2 regions of the Clostridium sp. MF28 genome follow, and region 1 is predicted to be linked to the other one. Evidence: riboswitches for the same ligand, from Rfam matches in the RefSeq annotation. Region 1 holds a riboswitch; the other holds the start of a gene.

Region 1 (8,116 bases):
TTAGAAGCAGCTTAAGATTAATAAAAAACTATTCCCCTTTGTATTACATAATCAAAATATCCAATATTTACAATACAAATTCCTTCTCTTAATTTCGTATATTTAATTAAGTTATGCTCATACTAACTTTGAATGATTTATATAGGAGGTGCTAAATATGCCAGGAAAAGCTAAACAATATGTTGATCAAAGCGTATCTTCATGCAAAGATACTATTAGCTCATTACAACAAGCTCTTAGCTCTGCAGAAAAACAAGATAATAAAAATAAAATTCAACAAGCAATAAATTCTCTTAATTCTGCATGCCAACAATTATCTCAGTATCAAGACTAATTAATACTTAGATATATTGTTAACAATATAATAAACCACTTTATTCTGATTAATCTAGAATAAAGTGGTTTATTATCTTTTATCTTAAATATTTCTTAAATTCATACTTTAAAAATGTGAGCATACGTATTAAAAACATTCATCACATCAAAATCTACAATCATTTAACAGAGTTATTTGAGTGTTAAAATCTTATGCTAAATTTCTTTTAACAACTTCTTTTGTTTCCGCTTTTGATTTAATCCCCTTATGGATCAACCAAAGCATAATAAACCATACTGGCGTTACAAATAGAGCCACACGAGTTTCATTATTAAATGCTAATGTAATTATAACAAAAGCTAAAAACGCTAGAATTATATAATTCATCATTGGGTAAAGTGGCATCTTGAATTTGTTCGAAGCTGCAAGTTCTGGATTAGTTTTACGATATTTCAAATGGCAAACAACAATAATTGCCCAAATAAAGATAAAACAAAATGTTGATATACTTGTAATTAGAACAAATACTCCTTCTGGCATAATATAATTTAAAATAACTGAAATCAAGATAATAATTGCTGAGAAGATTGTAGCATTAGCAGGTACTTGATTAGACGTTAATTTATTCATTGACTCTGGTGCATTACCTTCTTTTGCAAGAGAGTAAACCATACGGCTTGTGCTAAAAATACCGCTGTTACATGCAGAAGCAGCTGATGTTAATACAACGAAATTTACAATACTCGCTGCCGCTGCAATTCCTACTGCTGAAAACACTTGTACAAATGGACTTTTATCTGGATTAATTGAAGTCCATGGATATATGCTCATAATAATAAATAGTGCTCCAACATAGAAAATAATAATTCTAATTGGAATATTATTAATAGCCCTTGGAATAACTCGTTCTGGATCTTCTGTTTCACCAGCCGTAAGTCCTACTAACTCGATTCCGGTAAAAGCAAATACAACCATTTGGAATGAAAGAATAAATCCAGTTGCACCCTTCGGGAACAATCCTCCATGACTCCAAAGATTTGTGAAGCTAGCTGCGCCAGCATCTGTAGAAAATCCTTTAATAACCATAAATATACCGATTATAATTAGCGCTAAAATTGCAACAACTTTAATTAAAGCAAACCAGAACTCCATTTCGCCGAATAACTTTACTGCTGTAAGGTTCATAATCAATAAAACTATAAGAATTATAAGACTTGGAACCCATTGAGCTACATTCGGGAACCAGTATTGTATATAAAGACCTGCAGCAGTTACATCTGCCATCGCAAGTGAAATCCAACAGAACCAGTAGGTCCATCCAGTAATAAATGCTGCTCTCTCTCCTAAATAATCATATACAAAGTCTACAAATGAATGATAGTTTAAATTAGAAAGTAATAATTCCCCAAGGGCACGCATAATAAAAAAACAAATTATTCCTGTTATCATATACGCAAACAATATAGATGGTCCCGCTAAGTGAATAGACCTTCCTGAACCAAGGAATAATCCAGTACCGATTGCTCCTCCAATTGCGAGTAATTGGACATGACGATTTTTTAGTCCTCTTGATAAGTTTTGATTTTCTGATTTTAATTGATCCATTTTATCCCTCCATCTTAGTTAAAAGGCATGTACTAAAAAGCCCTTTACTAATCTAAATATTTTGTGATTTGAGATATAAATGGGAATAGATAAGATCTAAATGAAGTAATCTATAATATATTACTTTGATAAGATATGTTATCTGTCCCCTGTCCTTTTACCTGAGAGTTTCGCCTTTACAGCTTTCTCCTTCGGTGCTCTTTTCGAGTCTCTCCAAGGTTTCATCCAATAGCGGTCATCTCTAATTAAATAGGTACCTGAAAGATTTACTTCTTCGGTGAATGACCATAGCCATTACTCTCCCGCTATCTTCATCTGAACTTTTAGATTTTACTGTTATATAGTAATACATTTTTAATAAAGTTGCAACATTTTTTTCATTTTAATCAGAATTCTTAAGTATTTTTATCATAATTTTAAAACAGCCACAAAAAGAACCCTATTTCTAGAGTTCCTAATTATTTACCCATTTGCTTTTTTATTATTTTATCCATCAATTCCTTTGTTGCTGCTTCTTTCTGAAATACGCTTTTTTATTTTCGATACATAAGAGCTTCTTGTTTCTTAATAAGATTTCACTACCCTTACTCTCCGTTTCTTATCAATCTATTTGCATACATTTAGTTTATATTTCATATTGATGATCACCTTAAATTCTACTATTTTTATATAACTAACTACACAAAATCAATTTTTATTTTCCATTGAATTTAGAAATTATATAACAAAAAGTCTAGTATAAAAAAATACTAAACTTTTTAAATATTTTCACTTATATAAACGCTAATTTGATATTTTATGTATCACTAAATATTTTTTCTTAACTCTCATTATTCATCTTCTTCTATATAGAAATGATTTGGATATCGCTCTTTTTTAAGCTCCTTTTCAGTCCCTAATTCACACGCCATGGTGAAATAGTCAACCTTGTAATTAATATGTTCCATGTATTTATTTAATTCATCTATCTTTTTTTGAACATTTTCCCTGTGCTTTAATATTAACTCCAACCTTTTATATAATGTACCATCACCTTGGCTATTTAAAGCAACGAATTCTTTTATCTGCTCAATGGGCATATTCGTGTTCTTTAGACAATTAATTACTGCTATCCACTCTAGATTTGACTCATCATAATATCTATGTCTATTTTCAGCCCTTTTAATATTAGGCAATAATCCTTCAGATTCATAATATCTTAAGGTAGATGCTGTTAGTCCTGTAATTCTAGCTGCTTCTTGTATAGAATATTTCATAGTCTCTCTCCTTATACTAGAAATTTCTAAGATACATTATACGCCAAAATTACTATTTTTAGAATAGAAAGAAAAAGAAAATGTATACATAAAACTCGATTTTTTATCCCTAGCCTAGTTGGCACTTATTTCATCAATCATCCTTAGCTCTTCATCTGTGAATCCAATATTATGAACTATTCCCACATTTTCAATAATTTGAGACGGTTTTGATGCTCCAATAAGTACACTTGTTACTTCTGAATCTTTTAGTACCCAGCTAAGCGCCATTTGAGCAAGAGTTTGCCCTCTATTTAAAGCAATGTTGTTTAATCTCCTAATTTGCTCTAACTTCTTCTCTGTCAATATATCTTGCTTTAAGAATCTTCCATCTACCTTCATTCGACTATCGTCTGGAATTCCATTTAAATACTTATCTGTTAATGTCCCTTGGGCCAATGGACTAAACGCTATAATTCCTTTTCCATTTTCTTTTGCTGCTCTTTTAAGTCCATTATTTTCAATAGTTCTATCAAATATAGAATATCTATTTTGATTAATTACAAATGGACATTTTAATTCATTTAAAATCGCAGCTGCCTTTTCCATTGTCTCTCCATTATAATTTGAAATTCCTGCATAAAGTGCTTTTCCACTTTTTACAGCTGTATCAAGAGCCATCATAGATTCTTCTAATGGAGTATCAGGATCCATTCGATGGTGATAGAATATATCTACATATTCCAATCCCATGCGCTTTAAGCTCTGATCCAAACTCGCTAATATATATTTACGGCTTCCAAAGTCTCCATAAGGCCCTTCCCACATCTTATAACCTGCTTTTGTGCTAATTAATAATTCATCACGATATAATGCTAATTCCTCTCTTAAAATACGTCCAAAATTTTCTTCTGCACTTCCTGGAACTGGCCCATAGTTATTTGCTAAATCAAAATGAGTTATTCCATTATCAAAAGCAGTAAAGCATAATTCTTTCATGTTATTATAATCTGCATTACTTCCAAAATTATGCCAAAGGCCAAAGGATATCATAGGAAGCTTTAAACCACTTTCCCCACATTTACTATACTTCATCTCATTATATCTATTTTTTGATGCTTGATATTTCATTCTCTCAACTCCTTTGTTTTTATAACTTTACTTTAACACTTAAAGTTAACTTTAAGTCAATATTACATTTTTAGATTTTTGTAAAATGAAAAACTAACTTCTTGATTGCAAGAGTAAATTCGTTATTAATGACTTTAGTCTCGCACTGCTTTTTTTGACAAAAGGATTTAAGCCTTGTATTTTCAGAAATTATCAAAGATCAAGAATTTACTTATTCACTTAATGATTTTTAGATTGTTTAAAATATATTATGCAAAAACAAACTACCTAAACCAGGACTACCATAAACATTTAGTATTTTATATTGCATAATATATATTTTCATTTAAATTGAATTGTATACCTAATTAGCATTTGGATAAACCGAGGTGTCCCATGAATGATCTGCACTTATTTCTTGGTCTGTTAAGTTATAATAGTCATATTGTATAACATCACCGTAATTAGATACAGGATCATCCCACGTACAGTCCACATGACGCCATTTGTTATTTATATAAACCAAGTTCCATGCATGAGCCTGTCCATCAGCAGTACCCTCTACAACCATTGATTTAATTCCTGCAACAGTAAACATTTTTTGAGCTAAAAGAGAATATCCCTCGCAGACTCCAGTATGTTTAATTAAAGTATTATAAGGATCATATATAGTTAAAGATTGATCATATTTTGTATTATTTATTATCCAATCATGTATCGCACGTTCTTTATCTGGCTGACTCATGCTATCTGGAGCAATCTGTGCGACTATGGATCTCACTTTCGAATCCAAATCTGCTTCCATTCCTGCTGTCATTTTATAATTGCATTTAACCTGTATTCCAATATTACCCGATCCATCACTTGTCATGGTTACATCATAATCAGATACATTAAACATTTCATAAGAGTTAGTGATTTTTAACTTACTTATCTCATCTTTAATAATATTTTCTAGGTTGTTAATATCCACACCACTACTTGGACACTCTATATAAAATGATGGATTTTGAATACTGACATTCTTTAATATTTCTTGTCCTATTAATGTATTTACTGAGTCAATCCACACTCCTCTAGAATTCAAGTAATATCCATCAATAGTAGTATTCTGTGCCATATATCCATTTTGGTAGAAATAATACCAAAAGCCATCTATCTTTCTCCATCCAGTGGCATACGAATTACCTTCTGTATACCACCAGCCTTTATAATTAGACTTCCACTCTGCCGAAACTCCTATTGGGGTTAGCGCTGTGATCGAAGCTGCAACCAATGTACAAATAATGATATTTCTTAATCTTAGACTTTTCATTTTATTCCTCCCTTCAATACTTATAACATAATTGTATATTACTTCATCTTTTTTTCAAATATGTTACGAAACAGTTTTACACAAAAAATCTAGTCATTGTATTTATATTTTACTATACAGGTTTAAATGTTTATTTTTCAATATTCTAAAATTGCAATTAAATAATGTTAATTAGAAAATAGAGCTAGTATTCTAACATCTATGATACTAGCTCTATTTTTATGTTTATTTATTTTCACATATATCCCGAATATTTTAATAAACTACGCATAGTTAAAAATTATGCATTTCCAATTCCCAATATATAATTTCTATAACATTCATATGCACATAGTTATATGATTATTTTAGTACCCCAAAATTAATCTTTGCCTGCACTCTGATCTTTGATATGATGACATCTTTAATATATTTTCTTCCATCCATTTTCGCTGTTCATAAGAAAATCTTTTTCCAAAGAATAACATAAATTGATTGTCATAATTATCTCCTACTAATCCATAGGTAGATTGAGTAAATTTAATAAACCCAAGAGTCTCTAGCAATGCTGTATCATGAAGATAAATTGATTTTTCTTCATCAAACATTTCTAATCCCAATTCTTTTTCTAACCTGGATGCTAAAAGATTATGTTTAGATTCACCACATTTATAAAATTTTCCATCTCTTGATAACCAACCACATATACCTGTTTCACTCATTCACTTAATAGGATAGATACTTATGATTTAGCTTGTATCTTCCTATTTTACACCTCACTCTCTTGTATAATAATCTGAATATATTATTGCTAATTTTTATGTTTAAGCAGCGTTTTCATTCTGTAAACCAAGAAAATTCAGCATATTAGTATAAAAAACTTTTACTTTAAATTTAATATATTTCATAAATTCTATATTTCCACAAAAATATTCAAATTCCTCTATTTTAAATGGTGCAATGATGTATGAAATTAATGGATTAATATATCAAGTTTACCAATCAATCATATAAATGGCATGCAATAAAATGATCACCTTCAATTTCTTTAAAAACAGGAATTTCATTTTTGCATCGCTCATATGCATATAGGCAGCGATTACAAAATTTACACCCATTTTCTCTATCTTTCAATGTTATCTCTGATTCTTTTATACTAAGCCTCTGCTTCCTCAATTTTGGATGACTAACCGGCATAGATTCAAGTAACATTTTTGTATATGGATGCATTGGATTATCAAATAAATCTTTTTTTTCAGCCAGCTCAACAATGTTCCCTAAATACATAACTGCAATTCTATCACAGAAATATTTTACAACGCCTAAGTCATGAGATATAAACAGAAAAGTTAGTAGATATCGTGTTTTTAATTCATTCAGTAAATTTATAATCTGTGCTTGAATAGAAACATCTAATGAAGCTACTGGTTCGTCTGCAACCACAAATTTAGGCTGAACAGCCAAAGCTCTAGCAATTCCTATTCGTTGACGTTGACCACCACTAAATTCATGAGGATATCGATTTATAGCTTCTTTATCCATACCGCAAATCCTTAAGTATTCTTCTGCTATATTAAATGCATCTTTCCCATGTATCAATCTATGTTTCTTAATTCCTTCTGCTATAATTTGTCCAACCTTCATTTTTTTATCTAAACTAGCAAATGGATCTTGAAAAATAATCTGCATATCTTTTCTTAATCTACACATTTCCTTGTTACTAATTGATTTCTTATTTTCGACATCAAATAAAGTCTTATCTTCAAATATTACTTTTCCACCATCAGCATCTATTAATTTCAATATAGTTCTGGCTGTTGTAGACTTTCCACATCCTGATTCTCCTACCAAAGCAAAACATTCTCCCTTTTTTATTGAGAATGAAATATCATTTACCGCATCTAAAACAATCTTTTCTCTTCCCAAAAAGCTTTTTTCAATTACATATTTCTTTCTAATCCGATCTACTTCTAAAATAGTGTCAATCAAAATCCTTTCCCTCCTCATATAACCAACATGCTACTTTATGATTATCTCTAATATTAAATAATGGTGGAATATCGCTTTCGCATTTTATGCAAAACTTTTTAGAACATCTATTACTAAATCGGCACCCTGAGGGCATATCTGATAAAGACGGCACTATCCCTTCAATACTTTTTAGAGGTTTTCCACTTTCACATCTATGCGGTTGCGACTCCAATAATCCAAGAGTATAAGGATGCTTAGCATTGTCGAATAACTCATATACATTACATTGCTCAACCACCTTTCCTCCGTACAATACCATAACTTCATCACAGACTTCAGCAACTACCGATAAATCATGGGTAATAAACAAAATAGATGTTTTAACTTTGTTATTTAATTCTTTTAATAGAAATAGAATTTGAGCCTGAATAGTTACATCTAGCGCTGTTGTAGGTTCATCTGCGATTAATATTTCTGGTTCACAGCTTAGAGCCATTGCAATCATTACTCTCTGACGCATCCCTCCACTCAAGTTGTGTGGATAAGAATTATAAACTTTTTCTGGATTTGGAATATGGACTGCTC
Region 2 (8,116 bases), 1.6 Mb from region 1:
CATGTTCTGGTAGCTGGTGGAATTGCTGGGAAGAGCGATCCGGCGTATGAAACATATGTTTTTACAGAAGAGGGAGTAGAAAAAAACGCAGTAGCTGCAGTTGCATTAAAAGGTGAATTTTTAAATGTAAATAACGGAAGTAGTTTTAATTGCATACCTATAGGGAAAGAACACGAGATAACATTGGTAGAAGATAACATAGTAAAAAAGATAGGAACTATATCAGTAAAAGAATTTTATAACAAGTATTTAGGTACTAACAATAATGATCAAATTCTACGTATGGGAAATAAGTTCCCATTAATGGTAAAAAGAAATAACAGATATTTTAGTGCTCACATATTAAAATTCATAAATGCAGAAGAAGCGCTTGTATCTACAAAGCTGGATATTGGTGAAAAAATAAGGATTGGTTTTGGTGACTTAAGAGAGATTTTGCAAAGTGCAAAGGAAATGTATAGCGAGATTACAAGGTGCCCATGTGAGAGTTTATTAATATATTCATGTGATTCAAGAAAAAATATATTTAAGAAAGTAAATGCAAAGGAAATAATACCGTTTAAAGATTTATCTGTAGGTGGTTTTTATACCTTTGGTGAATTTAATAATGTTAATAATAAAAATATGTTTTACACTGAAACAATGACCGTATTAGTACTTTCAGAAGATGTCAATGCAAGAATTAAAATTATATCAGAAATTGATGATGAATACTCTTATTTTAATGAGGAGGATTCAGCATTATACAACCTGATAAAGAATACTGGGGAAGAATTAAATCAATTAAATATAAAATTAGAGGAAAAAATAAAAGAAAAAACAGATGAGTTAGAAAAACAATATTATACGGACAAGTTGACGGGTTTAGAAAATAGAAATAAACTAATTAATGACTTGTGTGTAGAAAAATACACTAAACTTACAATTGTTGATATAAGGTCCTTTAATGATATAAATGATTTTTATGGAAATACAATAGGCGATAAGGTATTGAAGGATATTTCTAAGTTAATTAGTTGTTACTGTAATGAGAATAAATTAAATTCTTACAGAGTGAATTCAGATATATTTGCTATAGCAAGTAGTGATATAGCAAAAGAAGAGTTCATTGCAAGAATACAATTTTTACAAAATGAAATAAACAATCAATGTTTCGTTTACGAAGAAGGTAAGATTTTCTTAACAATTGTAATGGGAGTTGCGTTAGAAGAAGAATTATTATTTGAGAAAGCAGAAATGGCTTTAAATTATGCAAAAAAAAATAAAGAATTATTTCAAATATATAGGGAAGATCTTAACATATATGAGGGAATCAAGGAAAATATAATATGGACTAAAAAAATTAAAGATGCTATAGCTGAAAATAGAATAGTTCCATTTTTTCAACCAATAGTTAATAATAGTTTAAAGACAATTGAGAAATGCGAGGCTTTAATTCGTATGATTGATGAAAACGGAAAAGTTATATCTCCATATTTTTTCTTGGATATAGCAAAAAAAGCTGGATTATATAAAGAACTAACGATAATAATGCTAGAAAAAACTTTTGAAGTTTTAAATAAAACTAATTATGAAATATCTATAAATCTTCTTCTTCAGGATATAATGAACAGCGAAATTAGAGCCCTAATCATAAAAAAATTAAAGAAGGTACGAAACCCTGAGAAGATTGTATTTGAAATAGTTGAATCGGAAGGTATTGAAAATTTTAATGAAGTTACTGAATTTATAAAAGAAGTAAAAAAATATGGATCAAAAATTGCAATTGATGATTTTGGAACTGGTTATTCAAATTTTAACTATCTTATGAAGCTAAATGTAGATTATATAAAGATTGATGGATCAATTATTAAAAATGTTCATAAAGATAAGTCAGCAGAAATTGTTACAAAGACTATAGTATTATTTGCAAAAGAGTTAGGGATAGAAACTATTGCAGAATTTGTATCTGAAGAAGAAATATATAATAAAATAAAAGATTTGAATGTAGATTATTCTCAGGGATATTATTTTTCAGAACCAAAAGAAAATATAGGGTGATTTTCAGGCACCCTATATTTAAGAATGATTGACTTAATAATAATTAATAATACTTTTTGTAGTTGGGGAAATAATGTTTAATGAACTTATTAAGTTGTTAAACATTATTTGCCTTTTTTAATTTAGAAAAATAATATATTAAGCATGTAATAAAGGCACATGTAATCTTTATCATAAGATCGGTTGCAGTATCTTCAAGACTTCCATTTGTCATATCAGTTTTAAAAAAATAATCTGCTAAGAATTCATATATCTCCCAGATGGTACCTATTGCAATTGTGAAACAAAAGGCAAATATTAAGGTGAATTTAGAAAATTTTTCCTTGGTTGTATTTTTAGTTTTTTCTATAATTCCCTGTAAAAGATGTACTCCAATTATAACCCCATATACACCAAATATACCATGAAGAAATAAATCCCACCACCAGAACATACTATAGAACTTTAAAGTTTCTCCTAGATATAAAGTAGCAAATATAAATATTATTGATGCTGATAAAAAACTAGATGGAAGGGTTATTTTGTTAGAATTAGCAACTTTAAGAACGATAAAAGGAATAAATATGCTTATAGCATCCCAGAGTAAAAAAAGTAGATAACTCCACGGATTTGATGAGGCGGTCCTAATAGCCGTAATAATAATTAATATTTCAAGTAATATTGCTAATATTACGCCAATTTTACTGCTTTTGTTAATCATTAAAATCAACCCCTTTTTAATGTATATACTTATAAATATTTATAGGGAGTCTAAATCTAATGATATCTTTTCCTTTTTTATATAAAAATATGTGCATTTAGGAATAGGCTTGTCCTAGAGTAAACTGCTTTTATATTAATTTACTCTAGTAGGAGGCCTTTCTATAATTAATTCTTATGAATTACAGGAAGATTTATTTTTTTTATATAACAAATCATTCTGATTGAAAAAATAACGATTAATGATATATGCTGGGATACATGAGTTCCTAAAAGAGGATATAGAAACCACAGTAAAATTGAACCAAGGATACATGCAATGCAGTAAACATCAGTTTTAAAAATTTCAGGCTTTCTATTGGTAATTATATCTCTAAGTACGCCTCCACCAACCCCAGTAATGCTTGTAGCAAATAGAAATAGCATTAAATTATAGCCACTTTCAAGAGCTTTAATTCCAGAAGAGACAGAAAAAGCTGAAAGCCCTATTGCATCTATTATCACAAACATATTATTATATTTTAGTTTTCCACGAAGTATAACAGGAATTGTTGCACCTAAAATGATAAAAGGAATAGTTGTATAGTTTTCAAAAAATAATGGAATTCCAACATCCGTTACAATATCACGGAGAACTCCTCCTCCCATAGCTGTGACAGTAGCGAGAATATATATACCGAATAAGTCGAATTTTTCCTCAATTGCAACATGAGCCCCAGATGCTGCAAATGCAAATATGCCTAGATACTCCAATATATTAATATCATTCATAAATCAAACACCTCTTTCAATTAAATTTTATGCATAAAAATAGACGAATTGCATAAACAATTCGCCTCTGTTATTTTACCTGAAAGATTCTCTTTTAATAGTTAACTAAAAAGATTGCTTCTTGGGTGTCATAAGACTTTCCAGAGTTTCGTCAGAATTCGGTCCTTTTGCCTGAGAGTTTGTTGCGATTTCACCTTCGGCTCTACATTGCTTGTAGCATCTCCCAAATTCGTCACACGATTACTATAATTAATCAGAAATATTATAAATTAGTTTTAATAGCATGTCAAACTAATTTATTCAATTCATCTTCGTGTAAAGTTTCTTTTTCTAATAATTCTATAGCAATCTTATCAAGAGAAGCTCTATTTTTATTTAAAAGTTTCAGTGTTTCATTGTATAGATCGTTAACAATATTTTTACATTCTTCAATAACAGGATTTCCATAACTACTATATAAAGGACCTACACTTGATAGATTTATAAGCCCTAAGGTTTCTCCCATACCATACTCAGTAACCATTTTTAAAGCAATATCAGTAGTTTGAGATATATCTCCATGCGCTCCAGTAGAAATTTTATCTTTACCAAAAATTATTTCTTCTGCAGCTCTACCACCTAGTGAAACTTTAATTTTATTTTTCAAATAATCTATTCTGTGGTAATTGGTATCTTCAGGAATAGATAATGTATAACCTCCAGCACCTTTTGTTGTCGGTATAATTGTTATTTTAGAAACTTTATCCTGTGGAAGTAATAGCATATTAACTAATCCATGCCCTGCCTCATGATATGCAGTAAGAAGTTTATCTTCTTCTTTAAGATAACTTCTTTCTTTTTTTTCGTGGCCAGCTAAAGTTATAGAATATGCGTTTTCTATATGGTCATAAGTTATATAATCACTGTTGTCTTTGGCTGCTAATATAGCACTTTCATTAACTAAACTTTCTAGCTTTGCACCAGAAAAATATACTGTTTTTTTAGCTATATCTTTAATATCAATATTTTCATGTGGTTTGTTCTTTAAATGAAGAGATAAGATCTTTTCTCTTGCATTAACATCTGGCAATGCAACTTCTATATGTCTATCAAACCTTCCTGGTCTAAGAAGAGCTTTGTCCAACATATCAAGTCTATTTGTAGCTGCAATTACTACAATTCCTTCTTCTTGTCCAAATCCAGACATTTCAGTTAAAAGCGCATTTAATGTTTGATCTTTTTCATCGTTACTAGATCCGTTTTTTCCATTACCTCTTGCTTTACCTATAGCATCGATCTCGTCAATAAATATTACAGCTTTTCCTTGAGATTTTGCTTTCTTAAATAAATTTCTTACTCTTGCAGCACCAACTCCAACATATACTTGGACAAAATCAGAACCACTGAGCGCATAAAATGGAACTCCCGCTTCACCTGCAACTGCTTTTGCAAGTAATGTCTTACCTGTACCTGGATCACCGTAAAGAATAACGCCCTTTGGCATTCTAGCACCATACTTTTGATACTTTTCTGGGTTCTTAAGAAAATCTACAACATCCATTAAACTTTCTTTAGCTTCTTCATTTCCAGCTACAGCATCAAAATTTAGGGCTGCTTTCTTATCTTTGCTAAAATCTTGCATTTCCATCGATGTTACAGAAGAAACGCCACCTTTTGATTTATATACAAGCATCGCAACTATTGCAAAAAGTGATAATCCTAAAATTCCAGAAGGAATAGTTTTTGAAATAGGGGGAGTGGTCTCGTCCTTAACTTCTATTCCATTTAGTAATAGCTTTTCTTTTAAAGTATCAGTATGCGGATTATCTGTAGAGTATTTATCACCGCTATTTAGTATTACAGTCATTTTAGGAGAAGTATCAACTATTACAGTTGATATTTTATTAGAATTAAGATCTTCAGTAAAATAAGAATAACCTTTATTAACTACCTTTGAATTTATTGATGTTACTACCATTACTATAAGAGACAGGATAGCTGTTATTATAGGAATAATAATATAGTATTTTTTTATCTTATTCATTAAGTACCTCCAATTTCTTAAAAGATGACTTAAGGCATACATATTTATAACTTATTTTGTAAGCCTAATATTGATTATACAGGTTTAAAATTAGAAGTCTAATTTCTTTCATTGATTTTACCAATGTAATTTTTGGAGAAATACTCAATCAACTTTTTTTCTGAATGCAAAAAATTTCATTAATATAAATGTGATTGGAACGCCTATGATTGCGGCTAATAAATAAGCAATAAGTTTATTTAATCCCATGAAATTAAAAACTATTATTACAACTATATTTTGGATAATAAAATTTGGGATATAGGATATTGCAAATTTTATAAATTTATTTAATTGTAGTTTTTCTTTAAAAGTTATAAGACTATTCAATAAATACGATATAATCAAACCCGAAATATAGCCAACTATAAATGCTATATTCTCATTTAAAAAACTTGAATATATATAAGAAAAAACAGTTCCGTTAAATGTATTTATAACCCCTATTATTAAAAAAGTAACAAATTCTTTTGTATAGAAAGTGTTTTTGAATTTTTGAACTATATTATCCATAAGTTTCCTCCTGCAAATTTTCTCATCTATGCTAATTAATTTAGTAAAGATGAGAAATCTTATTTTTTATTTAATTTCATTATGTATTTTCTGAATATATTTTAGTATTATTCAAATGAATAAGAGTTGAAGCTTACTATAAACCATATTGATGAAACCATGAACTTATAATTAACATAAGTCCAATGGAACAATCCCCTTAAAAATAAGCTAGTATCTATAAACTTGTATTAATGATTATAAAGAGCGTTTGTCAATAGGTTTATAATTATAATGATTATCCATTATATCAACGCAAAGATACTCTATCAGTCTTATAGAAATTAAAGTTGTTTATTACCCTTTTAAGAAACGAATTACTCTGGCTGAAGTGTCTTATTCAGCAATCAATATTACTTCAACTATAATATTGTTAAACAAATATATCAATAAAATTGATATATTTATTGTAAATCTATATTAATATGCAGTAGCGTTAACCTAAACATAGATTACTAAAATACTTATGTATATTTTAACTATATACATTATTTCTGAATAAACGCTGAACAGATTTCAAGAACTAGCTTTATTTAAAAGTTCATTCCAATAGTAATATTTCTACGTTATATTACATCGTAGAGTCTTAGAGTCTACAAAAATTTTAAGTATATATTATAAAGTATATTGGTTATTCATATAATTAAATAGATTTGGCAAATGATTATGAAATATCATTGTATTGCAAAATATTATTCATGTAATTTTTAGTAAACTATATTAAATACAATGGTCGTTTTATTTAAATTTGAATATAAAAATATACAAGTGAGGTATATATATGATAAGACCAAGGCCTTTAAAGAAAGGTGATAGAATAGGATTAATTGCAGCCTCAAGTCCAACAAAACCAGATAGAATAAAACCCTCAATTAAAGCTATGGAAGAGCTGGGGTTTGAAGTTGTTTTAGGGAAAAGTTGCAAGTGTTATCATGGATATTTATCTGGAAGTGATGAAATAAGAGCAAATGATATTAATAAAATGTTTGATGATAAGACTATAAAAGGTATTTTTGCAATAAGGGGCGGATATGGAGCAGGAAGACTTTTGAGCATGCTGGATTACAATATGATAAAAAGAAATCCGAAGGTTTTTGCAGGATATAGTGATGTTACAGCTCTTCATACTGTATTTAATGAAAAATGTAAATTTATAACTTTTCATACTCCAATGATATCAACCGAATTTTATAAAGGTGTAGATGATTATACAATGGATTATTTTATAAAAAATATATTTAGTGATAAGCCATTAGGAATACTAAAAAATCCAGATGGACAAGAAATAAAAACTTTAGTAAATGGAAAAGCAATAGGGAAATTGGTTGGGGGAAATCTTTCTTTAGTTGCATCATCTATGGGAACTCCATATGAACTAGATACAAAAGGAAAGATATTATTCTTAGAAGAGGTAGATGAATATCCATATAAAATAGATCGGATGTTACTTCAATTAAAACAGTGTAGAAAATTTAAAGATGCTGCAGGCATTATTTTAGGTTCATGGACTGGTTGTGATCCAATAGAAGGGAATAACAGTTTAACATTAATGGAGATATTTGAAGAATTGATAAAGCCAGAAAATACTCCAACAATTTATAATTTGGCTTGCGGACATTGTGCTCCTACTATAAGTATTCCATTAGGAGCAAGAGTAAAGATAAATGGAGAAAGAAGCGAAATAGTTATTCTTTAATTTATTATCAAACATTATACATTGGAGTGATTTGATGAAAAATGCAATAGTTAATAATACTATAGGAATGTTAAAACGTGAGCCAAAAAATAATTCAGAAAGCGTAGATGAAGTGCTATTTGGAATGAATGTTGAAATACTCAAGGAGGAATTTAATAATTGGTTTTATGTAAGAACTCGCTACAATTACGAAGGATATATTAATGGTATTTATTTAATAATAAATGATAAATTATCAGAAAAATGGGAAGCAGAAAAAAATTCAATAGTTATTAATTCTTTTGCAGATATTCTTA

The links. Region 1 has a riboswitch for glycine ahead of AXY43_RS08180 (amino acid permease). Riboswitches for the same ligand answer to the same signal wherever they lie in the genome.
Region 2: it holds a riboswitch for glycine, as region 1 does, so the genes downstream of both, AXY43_RS00765 (trimeric intracellular cation channel family protein) here and AXY43_RS08180 (amino acid permease) in region 1, are expected to answer to the same signal.

The regions. Positions count from the first base shown of each region.
Region 1 is NZ_CP014331.1:1,819,506-1,827,621, forward strand. It holds gene AXY43_RS27780 (hypothetical protein) at 158-334, shown strand; gene AXY43_RS08180 (amino acid permease) at 527-1,921, opposite strand; glycine riboswitch at 2,061-2,148, opposite strand; gene AXY43_RS08185 (MerR family transcriptional regulator) at 2,752-3,177, opposite strand; gene mgrA (L-glyceraldehyde 3-phosphate reductase) at 3,292-4,287, opposite strand; gene AXY43_RS08195 (transglutaminase domain-containing protein) at 4,631-5,581, opposite strand; gene AXY43_RS08200 (hypothetical protein) at 5,929-6,282, opposite strand; gene AXY43_RS08205 (ABC transporter ATP-binding protein) at 6,563-7,549, opposite strand; gene AXY43_RS08210 (ABC transporter ATP-binding protein) at 7,542-8,116, opposite strand, start outside.
Region 2 is NZ_CP014331.1:187,854-195,969, forward strand. It holds gene AXY43_RS00755 (bifunctional diguanylate cyclase/phosphodiesterase) at 1-2,040, shown strand, start outside; gene AXY43_RS00760 (hypothetical protein) at 2,138-2,740, opposite strand; gene AXY43_RS00765 (trimeric intracellular cation channel family protein) at 2,908-3,510, opposite strand; glycine riboswitch at 3,660-3,746, opposite strand; gene AXY43_RS00770 (ATP-dependent metallopeptidase FtsH/Yme1/Tma family protein) at 3,797-5,533, opposite strand; gene AXY43_RS00775 (GtrA family protein) at 5,678-6,085, opposite strand; gene AXY43_RS00780 (S66 peptidase family protein) at 6,906-7,820, shown strand; gene AXY43_RS00785 (C40 family peptidase) at 7,855-8,116, shown strand, end outside.